2 regions of the Arthrobacter sp. D5-1 genome follow, and region 1 is predicted to be linked to the other one. Evidence: riboswitches for the same ligand, from Rfam matches in the RefSeq annotation. Region 1 holds a riboswitch; the other holds the start of a gene.
The links. A riboswitch is a leader RNA that binds a small molecule or an ion and turns the genes downstream of it on or off. The one in region 1 is predicted to bind cyclic di-AMP.

Region 1 (5,101 bases):
GCCAATGTTGGCGGGCCGCGGTGGGCCGTGGGCGTTGCAGCGTTGGCCGGCGTCAGCGCCGCCGTCGTGGGCTTGGCCTGGATCATCCGGGCAAAGCAGCTGCGGCTGCGTTTCGACCGCCGTGCCCGTGGCCTGCGCCATTTCCGGGTGGAGTCGTTGCTGGCCCGCCCGGTCACCGACGAGGACGACGACGGCGGCCCGGGGCCGGTTCGTTAGTCAGGCCCTCGATGGCCGCGGTGTTAAACGGCAGCGGCGCCGTCCGGAACATTCCGAACGACGCCGGCTGACAGCCTGTGGTGCTACTTCTTCAGTTCGCCAACCACGTAGTCGATGCTGGCAAGCAGGGCGGAAACGTCGTCCGGTTCAATGGCGACAAACGTCGCGATGCGCAGCTGGTTGCGGCCAAGCTTGCGGTACGGCTCGGTGTCCACCACACCGTTGGCGCGCAGGACCTTGGCGATGGCTGCGGCATCAATGGAGTCGTCGAAGTCGATGGTAGCGATGACGTTGGAGCGGTCTTCGGCGTTGGTGACGAACGGCGTCGCGTACTCCGAGGCCTCGGCCCAGGAGTAGATGCGGTTGGCGGAGTCCGCCGTGCGCTTGCTGGCGAAGTCCAGGCCACCGTTGCTGTTGAGCCACTGCACCTGGGCGTCCAGGGTGACCAACGTGGACAGGGAAGGCGTGTTGTACGTCTGGTTCAGCTTGGAGTTGTCGATAGCCGTCTGCAGGTCCAGGAAGTCCGGGATCCAGCGGTCGCTCGCCTTGATCCGTGCCGCACGCTCCAGTGCGGCGGGGGAGAAGAGGCCCAGCCAGAGACCACCATCGGAGGCGAAGTTCTTCTGCGGTGCGAAGTAGTAGACGTCAGACTCTGAGACGTCGACATCCAGCCCGCCGGCAGCAGACGTGGCGTCCACCAGGACGAGGGCGCCTTCGTCAGCCCCCTCGACGCGCTTGACGGGGGCGGCCACGCCGGTTGACGTTTCATTCTGGGGCCAGGCGTAGACGTCAACGCCGGCTTCGGCCTGTGCCACCGGGCGGGTGCCGGCTTCGGACTTGATGATGGAGGAAGCATCAAGGAACGGCGCCTTGTTGGTGGCAGCAGCGAATTTGGAACCGAATTCACCGAAGGAGAGGTGCTGTGCTTTCTTCTCTACCAGGGCGAATGCGGCGACATCCCAGAATGCCGTGGAACCGCCGACGCCGAGGACAACTTCGTATCCTTCGGGTGCACGGAAGAACTGGCTGAGGCCCTCCCGGACCGAACCTACAAGGTTCTTGACCGGAGCTTGGCGGTGGGACGTGCCAAGGATGGTGGACGACGCGGCAGACAGGGCCTCGATCTGTTCCGGACGGACCTTGGACGGTCCTGCGCCGAAGCGTCCGTCCTTGGGCAGCAGATCGGCGGGAATGGTGATGCTGTTGTCGCTCACGTGTGGCTCCAATGGGTATCGGCTAGAGATGGGTCGTGGCAGGTGGCATCAGCTGCCCCTTCGACACCCCAATTCTGCCTGACCCGGCGCGGAGGCAGGAACCTGTGGCCGTCATAGTCCGCCACGTGGAACGCAGGCCCACCATATGCGACCGGGATTATCCAGAGTAATTCCAAATAAGCTAGGCTGGTGGTTGGCGTTCATGGGGCGGCGGTCTACACCGCCCACCCGGCAAGGGACGCGGTACGGTGGAGATTACGCAAGGAACTGCGTTCGAGGAGAGCTGAGCTGGATGACGGATCTGATCGATACCACTGAGATGTATCTTCGGACCATTTTGGAGCTTGAAGAAGAGAACATTGTGGCTCTCAGGGCCCGCATCGCCGAGCGGCTGCGGCACTCCGGACCCACTGTTTCCCAGACCATCGGACGCATGGAGCGCGATGGCTTGGTGATTGTTTCCAATGACCGTCACCTGGAACTGACCGAAGCGGGGCGGAAACGCGCCACCGAGGTGATGCGAAAGCACCGCCTCGCCGAGCGTCTCCTGGCTGATGTCATTGGCTTGGACTGGGCCTATGTCCATGACGAAGCCTGCCGCTGGGAACACGTGATGAGCGAGCGCGTGGAGCGCCGGCTGTACGAACTCCTGGAGCACCCCACCGAATCCCCATATGGCAACCCCATCCCGGGCCTTGAAGCCCTCGGTGGCCTTGCCAGCCAGCCGTTCCCCCGCCTCGACGTCAACCTCCTGCAGGCCATGGACGGCTATGCACCGGATTCCCGCGTGGCAGTTACCCGCCTTGCGGAGCCCATCCAGGTTGAGCCTGAACTCCTTACCCAGCTGGATGAGGGTGGTATCCGCCCCGGCGCGGCCGTCTCGCTGGAGCGTGTAGGCGAGTACATTTCCGTCCGGGTCCCCGGCATTGAGGGTGCACTGGAACTTCCGCCCGAGGTGGCGGCGCACGTCTTCGTCTCCGTCGGCTGAGGCCCCCTTCCCTTCACCCGGTGTCATATCTCACTTTTGAGCTCCAAGCGCGCGTGTGACCTGCAGTTTTTCAGGAATAGTGATAAGGGGCAGCCGCGCCACGCCTGTTCCTGTTGATAACGAATTTATTACTGCGAGCCTTAATCGCCTATAGTTATCTACTAGCGCTGATACCAAAGCGTTACCTGTTCCGGAGCCGAGCTCTGCCAGCGGAACAGGTGTGCCATCCACCACTGGCAGAGGCGGGGGAACCACAAGCGGCTGTCTAAAGAAGCAGCCTTGGGGTGAAGTCCGCAGCAGAAGTGCCCATTACGCAAGTCCCTCTTGGGATACCTGTGTGCCGTGAGCGCTTCGTGCGGACCGGGTCTTTGAACTCTCTGACCCGAATCCGACAGCTAACTTCGCAGGCTTTTTAGAGAGGAATAGAGTTTGACAACGCAGAACGTCAGGGGCCGCCGCCGCGCGTCCGGCCCCGCTGCTGAGCTGCGGCCAGCCCGCGTCGTATCGGAGATCCGGCCACGCGACACCGAACGCCAGGTGCGTCGCCGTAAGAGCCCGTTGCGCCAGGTTGCCGATTTCGCCGCAGCCAGTGGTGTAGGGCAAAAGGCCGGAGTTGCGCTTGCCGCCACCGGACTTGCCCTGACTGTCGGTCTGCCGGCCACCAGCCCGGTCATGGCAACCTCGGAATCCGGTCAGACCGAGTCGGCCCTGGCCGTCACCGGGGGCAGCCAGCCCGAGGTTTCCGCCGCTGCATCAGCCAAGATCGACTTCAGCCGTGCTGCGGTAGCTACCGCCGCCGACCCCGACGGCAAGCTGAAGCAGCTGCTCAGTGCGCAGTCCGCCGACAGCATCCAGCGTGCCTCGTCCACGGGCACCATGGCCAGCCCCCTGGACACCCTGACCACGGCTTCCCCGTTCGGCTACCGCATCAGCCCCCTCACAGGTGGTGCCGGTGACTTCCACCGCGGCCAGGACTTCGTGGCCCAGTGCGGCACGGCCGTCCATGCTGCGGCCAGTGGCAAGGTCACCTTTGCCGGATGGCACGAGTACGGCGGAGGCAACCGCGTGGTGGTGGACCACGGCAACGGCCTTGAGACCACGTACAACCACTTGTCGTCCTTCACCGTCAAAGTAGGCCAGACGGTCAGCCGCGGCGACACTGTAGCGCTGAGCGGCACCACGGGCGCCTCCACCGGCTGCCACCTCCACTTCGAAGTACAGGTCAACGGTGAAGTTGTTGACCCCATGGGCTGGCTCTAAGTCCAGTTGATGGTTGTCTCTCGCATTCGTGACACACCCGTGACCTGAATGTGACATTCGCGTTCAACTGTTGTACCGTACAAAGCGCATCGGCTTTTTAGGGGGCCGGTGCACTTGAGTGGATTGCCTAGCTCTGCCACCACTCGAGGTCCGTTCGCATAAATCGTCTGGCAGGGGCGGGGGAACCACTTCTGGTCTTCGCAAGAAGGCCTTGGGGTTAAGTCGCAAAGCTTCCTTGAAGCAGCGTGGCCGGATGACTCCCATCCGAATCCGACAGCTCACCTCGCAGGCATTGGGAGAGGCTACCTTCGTGTCATCACGCACTACCCCTGCGCGCCACCGCGCCGAATCGGTTCGTACGAACCCCTTGAACACGCTTTCCAAGGCTGTTTCATCCAACGCCGGTACCGTTGGCCGCCAGGCCGTCGTCCTGGCAGCAGCCTCAGGCCTCGTCCTCAGTGTCGGTTTGCCGGCCCAGGCAGCGGACACCGACGTTTCCAAGTCGGAAGCCTCCAGCACCCAGCAGATGGTCACCACTGCGGTAGTCACCGCAGAGCCCACCGCCACCGTTTCCTTCGAGAGCCCCGTAGTGGCCACCAAGGAAGCTCCCAAGGTTGTGCAGCGCGCTTCGCAGACCACCCAGCGCACCGCGGCCAACGGCAACCAGGCCACCGCAGGCGCCGTGACTGCGAAGTCGTCCGAAGCCAAGGATGCTGCTTCCAGCGCCGCCGCTTCCGGCCTCGCCGCGATCGCCTACACCGGAATCGGCCACCCTTACGTTTGGGGCGGCACCACGCCCAACGGATGGGACTGCTCCGGCTTCACCCAGTGGGTCTACGCCCAGGCCGGCATCAGCATCCCGCGCGTCAACGCCTGGACGGCCATGAAGCCCACCAGCACTCCTGTCCCCGGTGACCTGGTCATGCAGAACGGCGGAGCACACGTAGGCATCTACGTTGGCAACGGCATGATGATCAGCGCATTGAACCCGGGACAGGGCACGCTCCTGCACTCGGCTGCCTCCACTGGCACATCCTCCTTCTTTACCCTCCGCTAGAAACAATCCGGTTCGGGGTTCGCCAGCATGCCCCCAAGTGCTGGCGCGCCAATGAGCCGCGTGTACCCCAACTGCACGCGGATACGAAAAGAGAAAACCATGACCAGTGCATCCAAGGTTGCACGGCATCGCGCTGAGGCCCCCAGGACCAGCTCGCTTGCCGTGATCGCCAAGGCCGTCAGTGAAAACGCCGGCGGCGTCGGCCGCCAGGCGGCTGTTATTGCCGCAGCTTCAGGCCTGGTCCTGACCGGCAGTGTTGCTGCCAACGCGGCCGACACCACCGTGGACCGTGAGTCCACCGCGACGTCCACCCTTGACGTCCAGTCGGTAGTCCAGGCCACCATCGCTGCGGACTCCACCGTTGCC
Region 2 (5,101 bases), 260 kb from region 1:
TATTGTGTCGCAAATCACAATTCAGTTCTGACCTAAAATGAACGTCTCTCAATTCTGCCGCGACCGCCTTTTTTGGTGCCCTGCCGAATTTCCTTCGCTTCAGGGGGCATTTGGCGCATCTGCCTCCACGCGAACCCTGCCTCCGCGGAATCTCACGATCTGAAACAACTGTTGTCCAATCGCGGAAACGAAAATCCCCGCATTTTCGACCCCGTGTCCCCGCAAATCGCCTCACTCTCGGACGTGAGAGAGCGTCGGCCGGAAACCAACGCGACGTGAGAGAGCGTCGGCCGGAAACCAACGGGACGTGAGAGAGCGTCGGCCGGGGCCGGACACGTGTCACCGCACTTCCACGTCGCTAGTGTTGACTTCACAGCGTTCTCACAGGACCGGCAAAGCGCGGGCTAACCAGCAGATCGGAGAGTTGTCCCATGGCCTCCTCGCACTCCATGACCAACAACCTTCCCCAACTCTCCCACCCGGACGGCTCCCCTATCCGTGCCCTGGTGGTGGATGACGAGCCCAGCCTCGCTGAGCTCATGAGCATGGGGCTTCGAATGGCCGGGTGGTCAGTTGCTGTTGCCGGCGACGGCCCTGGGGCCGTGAAGCTTTCCAAAGAATTCCGGCCCGATGTCCTCGTACTGGACGTCATGCTTCCCGGATTCGACGGTGTGGAAGTCCTCAACCGCATCCGTGCGTTTGCCCCGGAAGTTCCCGCGCTTTTCCTCACAGCCAAGGACGCCGTGCAGGACCGCATCGTCGGGCTGGCTGCCGGCGGCGACGACTATGTCACCAAACCCTTCAGCATGGAGGAAGTCCTCCTGCGACTGCACCGCCTGGTCCAGCGTTCCGGCGTGGCCGCCATGGACACTGCCGAACTGGTGGTGGGTGACCTTACCCTGAACGTGGACACCCGTGAAGTCACCCGGGCCGGCGAGGACATTCCGCTTACCGCCACCCAGTTTGAGCTTTTGCGCTACCTCATGGAGAACCCTAAACGAGTGGTCAGCAAAGCACAGATCCTGGACCGTGTGTGGGACTACGACTTCGGTGGACAAGCCAACATCGTGGAGCTCTACATTTCCTACCTGCGCAAGAAGATCGAAGCAAACCACCCTCCAATGATCCACACCATCCGCGGCGCCGGCTATGTCATCAAGCCTGCGGACTAGGCGTTGAGCACCCCTTCAGGAGTGGCCAAAAAGTCACACCGCAGTTGGCTCAGCCCCTCCGCGTGGCACCTGCGTACCCGACTGGTCCTGGTCGCCATGGCCTTGCTGGTCGCCATTTGCGCTGCCGTGGGAGTGGTCAGCTACGCCTCCATGGACATGGTGTTCAACAAGCAGCTCGACCGGCAGTTGGAGCAGGCGTCAAGCCGCGCGACCAGCTTCGGCAGGCCGCCGTCGAACTTTCCGTCCTCCCCCTCCGGAAGGCCGGACCCGCTGGAAGCGCGCGGCCAGGCCGCTGGAACGCTGAACGCACGGATCGATGGAACAACCGTGATCAATCCAGGCGTTATTGAGGCCTCCGGCAAGCGGGCCGAACTCACGGCGGACGACAAACAGATTCTGCTGTCGTTGCCCCGGGACAACCGGCCTGTGGACCGATCGCTCTCCTATGGGGATTACCGGCTCGTGGCCGTCGAAACTGCCGGCGACGTGATCGTGACGGGACTGCCTCTCGCGGACAAGCAAAGCGCCGAGGCCTCGCTGGTGTGGACCATGGTTCTGGTGTCGCTCGGCGGACTGGCTGTGATCGGCCTCGCGGGAACGGTAATCATCCGGCGGACCATGCGTCCATTGGAGCAGCTCTCCGAGGTAGCCACCAAAGTTTCCCGCCTCCCTCTCGACGCCGGTGAGGTGGCACTTGCGGTGCGGGTCCCGCCGTCGGCCGCCCATCCCGGAACCGAAGTCGGCAGCGTTGGCCATGCCCTCAACCAGATGCTGAACAACGTCTCCAGTGCTTTGGAAGCCCGCCAGGAAAGCGAAACCAAGGTGCGCCAGTTCGTCGCGGACGCGTCGCACGAACTTCGAACGCCGCTTACGGCCATCCGCGGTTACACCGAACTGTTGAGCATGACCGAGAACTTCACCGATGACGGCCGAAAGTCGCTGGCACGCGTCCGGAGCCAGTCCGAACGGATGACCACCCTGGTGGAGGATCTGCTGCTGCTTGCCAGGCTGGACGAAGGCCAGGCGCTCAAGATCACGGACGTGGACCTCACCCAGTTGGTGATTGAAACTGTCAGCGACGAGAAAATCATGGCACCGGACCAGATTTGGCAACTCCAACTCCCGGATGAACCCGTCACGGTCCGCGGCGACGTTACGCAACTGCACCAGGTCCTGGCCAATCTTCTCTCCAACGCCCGTAAACACACCGATGCCGGCACCACGGTGGTCACGAGCGTGATGCTCTCCGCCGACGGCAGCCCAGTGGTGACCGTAACGGACAACGGGCCCGGCATTCCAGAGGATTTCCAGGGCCGGATCTTCTCCCGTTTTGCCCGCGCCGACGCTGCGAGATCGGGGTCCGAGGGCACGTCGGGGCTGGGTCTGTCGATCGTTGAATCCATCGTGGAAGCTCACGGCGGCAGCGTGCACGTGGCGTCCCGTCCAGGGCGCACGGAATTCACCCTTCGATTCCCCGCGGTCGCCACCGAACAGAAGTTACGAACCCAGCAAGGCGACTCACCGTCGTCGTGATCTCTGTTACCTAAATGTGACTTCTACGAATTCCTCCTGTACCGTCGAAAGGGTGGGTCGCCCCAACTGGCCCACATCCGGGATGCGCCGAGCTCTGCCACTTCCCGGAGTCCGTACTTACTCCGAGGCAGAGACGGGGGACCCAGAGTCTCCGGGACCAGGCATTTATGCCGGACCCTTGGGGTGAAGCCGCAGCGTGATGCGCGGCCGGATGACCTCATCCGAACCCGACAGCTAACTCCGCAGGCGCTGAGAGGTAATCACACATGTCTGAATTTAATGATCAGACGCGCCCTTCCGCGCGTCACCGCGATGAGCACAACGCACCGTTGACCAAGTCGCAGGCTGTCCTCAAGAACGCTGCCCGCCAGGGCAAGTCCGGCCACCGCATGTCGGTTGTTGCCGGTGTTGTAGCTGCTGCGCTGGGCGTTGCATCGCTCGGTACTGCTGCCAACGCCGCCCTGACCCTTCCCGAGGTAAGCCGCGTTGCAGAGACCCAGGCGAATGCCCAGGTCAGCAACAACAAGACAGCTGAAATCTCCGCTTCCTTGGATGCAGCCGCTGCAAAGGGCGCCGCTGACAGGGCAGCCGTGGACAAAGCCGCAGCCGAGAAGGCCGCGGCGGACCAGGCCGCCGCTGAAAAGGCCGCCGCCGAGAAGGCCGCTGCCGACCAGGCCGCCGCTGAAAAGGCCGCCGCTGATGCTGCAGCCAAGCAGGCCGCCGACGCCGCTGCTGCCGCCGCCGCTGCCGAAGCTGCAGCTGCTGCTGCCGCCCCCAAGGCCGTGGACGATCCCGCCGCTGCCAAAGCCTACGCTGCCAGCATCCTTGGCAACTACGGCTGGAGCGCCAGCGAAATGACTGCGCTGAACACCCTGTGGGAGAAGGAATCCAACTGGAGGACGACCGCCACCAACGCTTCCAGCGGTGCTTACGGCATTGTCCAGTCGCTGCCGGCTAGCAAGATGGCAACCGCGGGCGCTGATTGGCAGACCAACTACCAGACCCAAATCAAGTGGGGCTTGAACTACATCAAGGAACGCTACGGATCCCCGTCGGCCGCCCTGGGCTTCCACTTGGCCAACAACTGGTACTAAGCCAGACTGCTTGATTACCGCGCCGGTTGCCGCCGCCCGCACCAGTACAGACTGGAGCGGATGGCGGGAACCGGCGCGGTTTTCGCGTTACACAGACTCCGGTTCGGCTTCCAACGCGCTGCGCACCGCCGCGATGGACGCAGCAACATCCCCTGCATCCGTGGTCCAGTTACTCACCGAAATCCTGAGGATTTCACGGCCACGCCAGGAGGACCCGGACATCCACACCGCGCCCTCGGCCATCAGCCGTTGCGTGACACGGTGTGTGCGGTCATCACTGCCGAAGCTCACCGATACCTGCGTGAAGACGACGTCGTTGAGCACCTCGACTCCCGGAATCGCGGCGAGCCCCTCAGCCAACGCGCGGGCGTTTGCAGCGAGCCGCTCCACCATGGAGATCACCCCGTTACGGCCCAGTTGCCTCAGCGCCGCCCACACAGGGATGCCCCGGGCACGGCGGGACATCTCAGGCACTTTCTCGAAAGGATCTCCCGGGCCGGCATCCGTAGCAATGAGGTAACTTGTGTGAACACTGAAAGCACGCCTCAAGGCTTCCGGCCTCGCAACGATGGCCAAGCCGCAGTCGTAAGGAACATTCAGCGTCTTGTGGGCATCCGTGGCCCAGGAATCTGCTTCCTCTACTCCCGCCAGCCGGGCCCGCAGCGTCGGGCTAACGGCGGCCCATAAACCAAAAGCACCATCCACGTGCACCCATGCGCCGCGATCGTGGGCCACCGCAATGGCTTCCTCCATGGGATCAAAGGCGCCGGAATGCAGGTTGCCCGCTTGCAGACAGACCAGTGACAGTCCTGGTTGCTGGTCCATGGCCTCGGCAAGTGCGTCGGGGAGAATCCGTCCTTCCTCGTCGGCATCTACGGGCACGCAGGCACCCAATCCGAGATACCGCAAAGCCAGGTCCACTGCGGCGTGCCGCTCCCTGCCCGCAAAGGTGGTGATGCGTGGGGCGCCTGTCAGCCCCAGCGCCTCAAGGTCCCAACCCGCCTCGTCCATCAGATATTGGCGGCCCGCTGCCAACCCCACGAAGTTGGCGGTGGTGGCGCCGGTGGTGAATCCGACGTCGGCACTCGAAGGAAGGTGGAGAAGGTCCAGCAACCACGCGGCGGCAGATTCCTCGATGGCAGCAGCCGCCGGCGTAGCGAACCGAAGCCCCGTGTTCTGGTCCCACGCCGAAACGAGCCAATCCGCAGCCATGGCAGCGGGAAGGGTTCCGCCCATGACCCACCCAAAGAACCGTCCGGACTGGATCGCCATCAAGCCGGGCTCAGCCAGAGCGGCGAGCTC

Region 2: it holds a riboswitch for cyclic di-AMP, as region 1 does, so the genes downstream of both, AYX22_RS04510 (hypothetical protein) here and AYX22_RS05725 (M23 family metallopeptidase) in region 1, are expected to answer to the same signal.

Annotation. Positions count from the first base shown of each region.
Region 1 covers NZ_CP014571.1:1,221,422-1,226,522, forward strand. The annotation lists gene AYX22_RS05710 (MFS transporter) at 1-216, shown strand, start outside; gene serC (phosphoserine transaminase) at 300-1,430, opposite strand; gene AYX22_RS05720 (metal-dependent transcriptional regulator) at 1,723-2,418, shown strand; cyclic di-AMP (ydaO/yuaA leader) riboswitch at 2,603-2,843, shown strand; gene AYX22_RS05725 (M23 family metallopeptidase) at 2,848-3,678, shown strand; cyclic di-AMP (ydaO/yuaA leader) riboswitch at 3,803-3,984, shown strand; gene AYX22_RS05730 (C40 family peptidase) at 3,989-4,735, shown strand; gene AYX22_RS05735 (NlpC/P60 family protein) at 4,835-5,101, shown strand, end outside.
Region 2 covers NZ_CP014571.1:957,484-962,584, reverse strand. The annotation lists gene AYX22_RS04520 (response regulator transcription factor) at 432-1,172, shown strand; gene AYX22_RS04515 (HAMP domain-containing sensor histidine kinase) at 1,176-2,705, shown strand; cyclic di-AMP (ydaO/yuaA leader) riboswitch at 2,781-2,968, shown strand; gene AYX22_RS04510 (hypothetical protein) at 2,972-3,799, shown strand; gene AYX22_RS04505 (aminotransferase class V-fold PLP-dependent enzyme) at 3,887-5,101, opposite strand, start outside.